One region of the Sphingobium sp. B1D7B genome, then DNA from elsewhere that is predicted to be linked to it. Evidence: riboswitches for the same ligand, from Rfam matches in the RefSeq annotation. Region 1 holds a riboswitch; each other region holds the start of a gene.

What was found. A riboswitch is a leader RNA that binds a small molecule or an ion and turns the genes downstream of it on or off. The one in region 1 is predicted to bind cyclic di-GMP.
Region 2: linked by a shared signal. The riboswitch ahead of M2336_RS15690 (autotransporter domain-containing protein) and the one ahead of M2336_RS04940 (DUF4402 domain-containing protein) in region 1 are both predicted to bind cyclic di-GMP.
Region 3: linked by a shared signal. The riboswitch ahead of M2336_RS06460 (hypothetical protein) and the one ahead of M2336_RS04940 (DUF4402 domain-containing protein) in region 1 are both predicted to bind cyclic di-GMP.

What each region holds. Positions count from the first base shown of each region.
Region 1 is NZ_JAOQOR010000001.1:1,044,090-1,047,258, forward strand. It holds gene M2336_RS04930 (hypothetical protein) at 1-193, shown strand, start outside; gene M2336_RS04935 (FAD-dependent monooxygenase) at 193-1,275, shown strand; cyclic di-GMP riboswitch class I at 1,816-1,892, shown strand; gene M2336_RS04940 (DUF4402 domain-containing protein) at 2,157-2,684, shown strand; gene M2336_RS04945 (hypothetical protein) at 2,704-3,169, shown strand, end outside.
Region 2 is NZ_JAOQOR010000001.1:3,351,330-3,354,498, reverse strand. It holds gene M2336_RS15695 (pyridoxal phosphate-dependent aminotransferase) at 129-1,271, shown strand; cyclic di-GMP riboswitch class I at 1,568-1,642, shown strand; gene M2336_RS15690 (autotransporter domain-containing protein) at 1,834-3,169, shown strand, end outside.
Region 3 is NZ_JAOQOR010000001.1:1,429,638-1,432,806, forward strand. It holds gene M2336_RS06460 (hypothetical protein) at 110-1,294, opposite strand; cyclic di-GMP riboswitch class I at 1,434-1,511, opposite strand; gene M2336_RS06465 (TetR/AcrR family transcriptional regulator) at 1,685-2,287, shown strand; gene M2336_RS06470 (hypothetical protein) at 2,611-3,015, shown strand; gene M2336_RS06475 (efflux RND transporter periplasmic adaptor subunit) at 3,012-3,169, shown strand, end outside.

The DNA.
Region 1 (3,169 bases):
CATCGCAACCATTATGAATTCGGCCACCGGCCAGCCCGTTCAGAAAATGACCTTCGGTCGCATGCCCAAGCCCTGGGCCAGCTTTAATCTGGAGAGCGGCGAGCTGGTGACGATCGATCGCGTGCAGGTCGGCAAACCGGCGCCCGGCAAGTTCGTTGCGCCTGTCGAGGTCTGGGTCACGCCGAAAAGCTGATGTCGGCGACCTCGGAGCGGATGAGCGACATTCTGATCGTCGGCGGCTCGCTCGCTGGCCTCATGACCGGCCTCGCCTTGTCGCGACATGGCTTCTCGATCACGCTGCTGGAGCGCTCGACCGATACCGACCGCACCGGGGCCGCGCTGCAGGTCGGCTATGGCTTGCTTGAGCAGTTGACCGGGCGCCCTCACGCTACGGGCGCGCTCGCCACGGGCGTCCAGGCATGGCAATTGGTCTATCGCGGTCTGCGCGCAGCGGCGGACGAGGCCGGCATTGTCGTCCTGCAGGATGCCCGTGTGGAAGCGACGGGAGAGACGGAGGATCGGGCCTGGGCAAGGACCGCCGATGGTCGGCGGTTCGACGGCAAGCTGCTGGTCGGCGCGGACGGCTATCAGAGCGTTGTGCGGCGGCAGGTCAGTCCGGAGCGCCCCGATGCGGTCTTCGCGGAGTATCTGGCCTGGGTCGGCTTTGCCGAAGAGTCGGCGCTGTCTGTCCGCTATCCGCCCAATCTGGAGTTTCTCGAGTCCGGGCCCTATGTGCTTCTCGGCTTTCCGCTGACAGCCGCCGATGGCAGTCCCGAGCGGGGCCACCGCCGGGTCGGCTGGGGCTGGTACGACGCCGGACATAACGCAATCCTGCGTAGAACAGGGGCGGTCGAGGGCGCGTTGGTGCGGCATTCGCTGCGCCCGAGCGACATGCCGGATGAATTGTTCGACGAGCTGGCCGCACTGGCGCGCCGGCACTGGCCATCGCCCTGGCGCGACGCGATCCTGGAATGTATCGCCCGCAAAGCGGTGCTCGGCACACCGGTCGTGGAATATTGTCCGGACCGCCTCGTCGCCGGCCGCATGTGTCTGGTTGGCGACGCTGCCCATGTCTGCACGCCGATGACAGGCAATGGCTTTGCAACCGCCGCGCAAGATGCTCTCACCCTCGCGTGCTACCTTGACCCGGTGGCCTTGCGGACCGACCCCAAAGCCGCGCTCGTGCGATATGAAGCGTCCCGGCTGCCCGAGGTACGCAGACTGGCGCGGTCCGGCCAGCAGATCAGCCAGAATTTCGTGCGCTCTGCCGGTTGAGGCGGTTGCTCTGACATAGCGGTGGGTCGGTAGCACGAAGACCTTTTCAAGCCTGCCTTTCGTTGCTCTCCGGCATTGCGCCGACATCCTGAGGCAGCGCCCCACCGCAGAAGCGCTTCGATGAGGGCCGACGCTTGGCCGCGTCGCGCGCTCCACGCCCTGACAAGCGAAGCGAGGGGAGAGGAGCCCAAGCGGCGCTTTTCGCGAGACGGGCCTTGGCATTTAGCCCGGATGTGTAATTCGTCGGGATCATAGCGACGGCAACGAAATACATCCTCATGGAATTCGGTTTGGCGCGAGCTAACCGCATCGTCGGTTCGCTTCAGTCCGCGAAGTTCTTGGCGTGTTGCTTAGGCTCTGATGATCCAAACCTCGCGTTTATTTCATTGAAAACAAACGCTCTCCTAATCGGGCTGCTCGATCGGCGGTTCAACATGGGAGTAGTCGCACAATTCTCCATCTGGTCGTTCACCACATAGGCGTTGACTGTGTAGCGTATAATAGTTAAATCAAAATTTACCTAATAGCGCCCGAGATTCTCGGTCGAAACGGCAAACCATCGGCGACGATGGGACGCAAAGCCTCCGGTCCCTCACAGGGATAGCGGGGTTACCGAAACGGAGAACTATTGTGGACCTGTCGTCCTCGCGCATTCCAGATCCTTTCCGCCCTCGTCGGGCAAGGGCCCGTCTTTGGCGACGGCCAGCAAGCACCCGTACCGATCATCACTTGATCCAGTTGCTTGCGACTGGTTCGCCAGACGCAGCCGCTTGCAATCCCAAGATCCGCGAAACGCTGCCGCCCGCGGGCCTGTAAGGCGCGTTTGGTCTATATTTTCCGATTAAATTCATAAGTATATCAAACAAGAGAAAGACAACCTCATGTCCGCAAACTTTAAGTCTATCGCGACGATTGCGATCCTGGCCTCTATTCCCGCGGCAGGCCATGCTCAGTCCTCAGCATCTGTGTCGACCACGGGTACAGCCCGGATCGTTCAGCCGATCTCGATCGCAAAAACCAGCGACCTTGCGTTCGGCACTATCGTGAAACCCTCGGTAGCAGGGACCAACACGGTCACTGTCGATGCCTCGACGGGCAACCGCAGCCTGTCTGGTTCCGGCGACGCCGTTGCCGCAGGTGGCACGACGTCGCGCGCAGCCTATACGGTCTCGGGTGAAGGGGGGCAGACCTTCTCGATTTCGGTGCCCGCCAGCTTCTCCATGACCGGTACGCCCGGCGGCACGATCACCGTCACGCTGACGCCGAGTGCCGCAACAGGCACATTGTCCAGCTCCATCGGCACAGCTGGCACCGCGACCTTCGGCGTCGGCGGTAGCTTCTCCCTGCCCAATACGCAGGCCTCTGGCAATTACTCGGGCACCTTCACGGCGACCGTCGCCTACAACTGACCCGTGACAGGAGCGTCTCGTGACGGTCTCATCATCCATCCGGATGGGAGCGCGCCTGTTGCGGGCGACCGCTCCTGCGCTGGGAGCGCTGTGCCTTTGCGCGGCGATTCCAGCCTCACAGGTGAACGCGGCTGAAGCGACCGCGAAAGGCCAGGTTTCGATCGTGGAGCCGGCTTCGATCAGGCAATCGGCGAAGGACATTGTCCTGCAGCCGGTGCTGGTTCTTCAGTCGAGCCTCCGGGTCATGATCTTGTCGCCAGGGCCGCAGTCAACAGAGAGCGACCAAAACGCCGGGCTTTCCATGGCCGCTCCTATTCAAATCGCCGGGGGCAGCAACCAGACGTTTTCTCTCCTGGTCTCACAAGCATTCGTCCAGCCAGGCACAGGGGGTTCGCTCAGGGTACCGATTGCGACGCTGAGCGATGATAATTTCCCGTCCTTTGAAGCCGGTCCCTCGGGGTTCGAGGATGTCCTCATGGGCCGGC
Region 2 (3,169 bases), 2.3 Mb from region 1:
AGCGCCCGACGACGCTGGCGCAATTTTTTGATTTCACGGCAGATGCGCCGCGAGGATGAACGACGGCCGGGGTGGGGTTGCATCGTTGGCATCTGCGCGCCCGCCCGCTATCGGCGCTGTATCGAGCGATGGATGATCTGATGGAAGTCGAGCCGTTTCAGGCCATAGAATTGAGCAAGTTGGCCTATCACCTGGGTGCGGAGGGGCGCTCGGTTCTCCATATGGAGTTTGGCCAGCCCTCGACGGGGGCGCCGCAGGCTGCGCTGGACGCCGCGCGCGACGCGCTCGGCATCGATCCGATGGGCTATTGGGAGAGTCCTGCGCTGCAGGCGCGGCTCGTCCAGCTCTATCGGGAGCGGTACGGCATGGCAGCCGAGCCGGATCAGTTCCTGCTCACCTGCGGCGCCTCGCCGGCATTGGTCCTTGCGCTGAGCACCCGGTTTAAGGCGGGTGATCGGATCGCCATGGCCCGGCCGGGCTATGTCGCCTATCGCAACACGGTGCGCGCGCTCAACATGACGCCGGTCGAGATCGAATACGGCGAGCAGGCGCGCTTTCAGCTGACGGCGCGCGCGCTCGCGGCGCTGGATCCGGCACCGCAGGGTGTGATCGTCGCCAGCCCGGCCAACCCCACCGGAACGATCATCGCGCCGGCTGAACTGGAGGCGATTGCCAGGCTCTGCGCAGAGCGCGGCATCGCGATCATCTCGGACGAAATCTACCATGGCCTGAGCTATGGCGCGCCTTGCCGCTCGATGGGAGAATTCGCAGCCGACGCGATGATCGTCAGCAGTTTTTCGAAATATTACTGCATGCCCGGCTGGCGGCTCGGCTGGCTCTATGTGCCGCGCGCCATGGTCGAGCGTGCCCGCGCCTATATGGGCAGCCTGTTCCTGACCGCGCCGTCGATCAGTCAGCATGCCGCTTTGGCGGCGCTGGACTGCACGTCAGAACTGGAAGCGCATCGCGCCACTTACGCCCGTAACCGGGACATTCTGCTGGAGGCCCTGCCAGCGCTTGGTCTGCGACGGATCGCGCCGCCGGATGGCGCCTTCTACATCTATGCGGATGTCAGCGACTTTACCGATGATAGCCCGGCGTTCTGCAAGAAGCTGCTCGTTGAGACTGGGCTCGCCACGGGGCCGGGGGTCGACCATGATCCGGTCAATGGCCATCGGTTCATCCGGCTGAGCTTTGCGATCACGGAAGCCGAAGTGCGAGAGGCAGTTCGGCGCCTTTCGGCGTGGTTGCCCGACCAGCGACGGCTGTAACGATCACGTCGCGGGCGGGTGGTCCCCAACCATATTTTAGAGGAGCGGTTTGCAGTGCAATCGATGTGCTTGCGCATCTGTTAATCATGGTTATCGGCTTAACAGGGCCGGTTGTGGCCTCGCTCCAGACCGACGACGGCGATTTTCACACGACAAATCAGCTGCATGGCCCCGCTCTGCATGCGCATCATCTCGACGAGGCCGGGCTTTTTTGTTGCGCTGCCGCTCAGCTAACGTTAACATTCCTCCTGAAGATGACGGCTCCGCCCATGGGCGTTCCCAAGGGTGTTCGTCGCCTTCGACAAGGGCAAACTGTCGGTAACGGCGGGACGCAAAGCCTCCGGCCCCAATGGGGTAGCGGGGCTACCGGGGGATGAAACAGAGCATTTTCGGATATCGTGTGTAACCTGCTGTGAGAAGGTCATGGGGTTCGTTTGAACCTCAGGCTGCGCTCCCTGTCGTCGCGCTTCGATCCCTGTCTCAAATCCCGTTGAACCGCACCTGCATGGCGGTTTGCCCTTCACATCATCTGGGCGGTGGGCCCACACGAGGGGATTTCGTAATGCAGGGCAAGGCAATCAAAACGCGCAGCACCGTTGGGCAGGCTCTCAAGGCCGGTCTGTTCAGCAGCGTCGGCATTGCGGGGATGTTGGCAGGCGCATCGGCCGCCCACGCCGAGCCTGGCATTTGCCAGACTGAGGGTAATGTGACCCTGTTTTTCTGCGAACCCTCGTCGGTTAAGGCTCGTATTGAAGGAGGCGATACCAGCCTCATTGTGAACGGCGCACAGGATGAGTGGAGTATCACGGGCGATGGCGTCAGCTATTATACGTGGGACAATACAGCCTCTGGCGACATTACGTCGACGCTGCTCATCACCAATTCCACGATCAGCACCACCGATAATGGCGGCGTAAACGTCAGTTCCAATATCCAGGGTCGGAACGACATTTCGGTGACCTTGGGCCCGGACGTAACGGTTGACAGCGTGGGTGGCAACGGTGGCATCTGGGTTCGCAACCAGATCGCGGGCGACATCGTGATCGAGAATGGCGCCGCGCTGACGGTCTCAGGCGTGGAAACCAATGGCATCTCTGCCACCACCAACGCAGGATCGGTGAACATCACCAATAGCGGGGCCATCACGGTCCAGCAAACCATCGGGGCCGCAGACTTCACCCAGCGGGGAATTTACGCCGACGGCGGTTTCAACGATGCCGACCCGGTCGAGGTGACCGTGACGAACACTGGCCAGGTGGAGGCTCAGGCGGCGGGTATCCGCGTCGTCAATTACAACGGTTTGGCGAAAATCACGAACAACGCCTACGTTTCTTCGGTGAACAATCAGGCGCTGGTCGGCTGGACGCCGAACGGCGAAGTGGTGGTCGACAATCAGGAGCAGGGTGAGGCTATCTCGGCCAACGGCCCGGCGATTCAGGGCGCCTCGCAGATCGGCAATATCACCATCACCAATGCAGGCATTGCGGAGGGCACCACCGGCATTCTCGCCGTCGCCGGCTTCGACGAGGATGCGCCCGGCTCTGGTAAAATCACCATCACCAACAGCGGCATTGTCACTGGCAGAACCGGAAGCGCAGTTCAGGCGCGCACGCCGCTTGGCGATGTGGTCATCAGCAACACCGGCACGCTGCAATCGCTGAGCGGGATCGCGGCTGTCGATGCAGACACACTTAGCGGCATGGTCCAGATCACCAATTCCGGGTCGATCCTGGGTGAAACCGGTATCGTCACCAACAGCGCGGCGACCACGATCATCAACGCCGGTACCATCGAAGCCTCGCCTTCCTTCGGCCACGCCATTCTGATGGGCGCCGGGGACGTGACGCTGGAGTTGCATGCCGGCTCCAACATCATCGGCCTCGTCGCGGATGCGGATA
Region 3 (3,169 bases), 390 kb from region 1:
ATGGACCTTTCGGAATGGGAGCGGTGAGTGCGCGGCGGGTTTGAGACCGCCCGCCGCGCACCGGAAGGAACGTTGCGCCGAGGTTGGCGACTTGAGGCGGGGTGGCTGTTTAGCGGCCCAGCCCCAGAGAAGTGCCGACCGTGTTCAGCGTGCCGGTTACCGGCGCCAGCAAGCCGCCATTGGTCGTCGTACCGGTCCCTGCGCCTGCACCGGCTTCGACGCTGCCGCCAACGCCTAGCGCACCGCCGACCGAGCCGACCGTGGCACCGACCGTGCCGAGCACGCCGCCATTTACGTCGCCGCCCGTGGCCGTTCCGCCGCCAAGCACGCCGCCGCCTGAGACGTCACCGCCCACGCCCACGGCGCCGCCGACAGACCCGACGGTCGAACTCACCGCGCCAAGCACGCCACCCACGGCCCCCGTGCCACCGCCGGGCAGGGACGCGCCGTTCGGCAGCACATTGGCGTTGACCAGCGCCGGATCGCCGCTCCCCAGCAGCTGATTGCCGCCGAGCGCGACATTGAGCAGATTGTCGGAAATGCCGCCGGTGGGCGCCGTAATGTTGGTCACGCGCACATCGGCGACGCCGTTGACCGTGGCCAGCGCGGTATTGCCTGCGTTCAGCACGCCGGCGGATGCGAGCGTGCCCGTCGGCTGGGTGTCCCCAAGCACGCCAACGCCGATCGCGCCCGATGTGCCATCAAGACCGTTGGTTACGGTGCGACCGCCAACGTCAATGGACACGACATCGCCGACCACGCCTTGCGCCCCCTGCAGCAGCAGCGTGCGGCCTTCGCCGGCATCGACCAGCACCGTCCCGGTATCCTGCAGCACCCGCGTGATCGTGCCGGTCACGGGCTGTGTGACAGGCAAGGCAGCGGCGATGGGAGTGGTCACGCCTTGCTGGCCATCCGCGACGCCGAGCACGGCATTGCCGGCCGTCGCCAGAACCGGGGAGACCTGCGTGACGACGCCCCCAGCCAGACCGCCACCGGTGCTGCCGCCACCATCGGCCGATCCGCCGCCGCCGGTATTCCCGCCGCCAGTGTTTCCACCGCCCGTGTTCCCGCCGCCCGTGTCAGTTCCGCCGCCGCCATTGTTGCTGCCGCCATCGCTGCCGCCACCCGACCCGGGCGCCGGCGAGCCGACATTGGCATAGCGAGAATAACCGCTGGTCTCGCAGGCGCTCAGCAGCATGGCCAGCGCGGAGCAGGCAGCTATGGCGGGCATGGCCCGGCATAGTCGTGACGTTCTGTTGGATCGGAATGTCGTCGTGGAAAGAACCTGAGCCATTGCGTCATCTCCTGTCAGGCTTGCAGCCGGGCTGGAGACGGAGCTATCCGATGGCAGGCCCACGTAGCGCGGAGCGGTGTGGAGCGATCATAGCCAGAGCAAGGCGTAGACACGCACACACAGCTCCGACCTCGGCTCCTTCGGCAACCCCGCTACCTTGAACCCAAGGCCGGAAGCTTTGCGTCACGGCGTCACCACCGCTTTGCCATTATCGGGATCGGAGTGATCCTGCGCTTGAAATGTCAAGCGCTGGAAAAGGTTCATGGAAAAGAGTCTGAACTTAACTTTTATCATGCCTACCGGGGAGGGCGCCGCGCGGTGGGGACCGTCCTGGCTCCCTTCGTCGCACCGGACTCGACAAGCCCGTCGAGGAATTCTATACCGCCCGATATGGAACAGACCGCCATCAGGGGTCGGCCCCGCGAATTTTGCTGCGAGCAGGCGCTTGCGGCCGCTTTGCGTGTGTTCTGGACAAAGGGTTATGAGGGCGCGTCGCTCAGCGAACTGACGGACGCGATGGGGATCACCCGCCCGAGTCTCTACGCCGCGTTCGGCAACAAGGAGGCCTTGTTCCGCCAGGCGCTCGATCTCTACGAGCGGGAAAAGCTGGCCTATATCGGTCCGGCGCTGGATATGCCCACCGCGCGCGGCGTGGCGCAGCATCTGCTCGATGGCGCACTCTCCACGATTGCCGGCAATGGCCAGCCCACCGGCTGCCTCAGCGTGATCAGCGTCACCGCCTGTGGCGCGGAAGCGCAGTCGATCCGTGAGGAAGTGCTCAAGCGCGGCGAGACCGTGAAGCGGGCACTGGTGGCCCGGATGCAGCGCGCCATCGATGAGGGCGAATTTGTCGGGCCCGCCGATGCGGAAGCGATCACGAAGTATCTCATCGCCGTTTTGCAGGGCATGGCGGTTTTGGCCGGCTCCGGCACCACGCGCGAGGAGCTGGAGCGCGTTGCCGAGACGACTATGGGGATGTGGCCTAGCCGCTGAAGCGTCCCGGGACCCAAGACCGATTTTGCGCGCTGCAAAATAAAATATCGGTCGGTACAAAAAACGGGTTGACGCCTGAACATCCGATTAATATACCAGTCAGTACAGAAGGCGTGGGAGTGCGTGCGGCTTGGCCGGGCGCGGTCTGCTTGCCCGACTTGATTTGACAGCAATTCATAGGTTCTGGTTTCGGGACGGACGCGCCGGTCGCGCACCGTCTTTCCCGGATCGATCCCTGGCATCCGCGATGCGCGCGCCCGGCAGCACTGGCTGTCCGGGGCTGCCCCGTCGTGCCTGCCGGGGAAGCAGGAGGAGACACGGTGATGGCATATCTGGATCTGAGAGATGGCGGGGCACGGGCGATGGTCCCGGGTGTCACTGCATCGGAGGCTGCAAGCCTTCAGGTGCAGGATGGCCACCTCCTTCCGGTCGAGTGGACGATTGTCCGCCTTGCGCGGGAAGACGGGCTGTCTTCCCTCCGCGAGGAGAGCCGCCTGGGCCGCCTGCTGCGCCTCGTCTTCGGCTTCCGCCGGGCCATGCCGCTGGCGAGCGCGCGCCTCGAAGCGCTGCGGCGCATCGCGGTGCTGAGCTGGCACCATGGCTACAACATCGCCCCATCCGAGCTCGGTCGCTTTTACGAGGCCGGCTACACGACCCATCAATATGAGACGCTGCTCCGCCACATCGGCGCCCTGCGTCTGTCGATCAAGCGGAGGAACCGCGCATGAACATGCTCAAGAAACTCAGCCCGGCGGAAGCCACGCCCATCGAGGCCGGCGCCACGCGGCGCCGCTCGCTGACCCGCGCCGCCTGGGTGGCGCTGCCGGTGCTCGCCATTGCCGGGGGCTATGCGCTGATGCGCCCGTCACCCCCGGCCCAGGC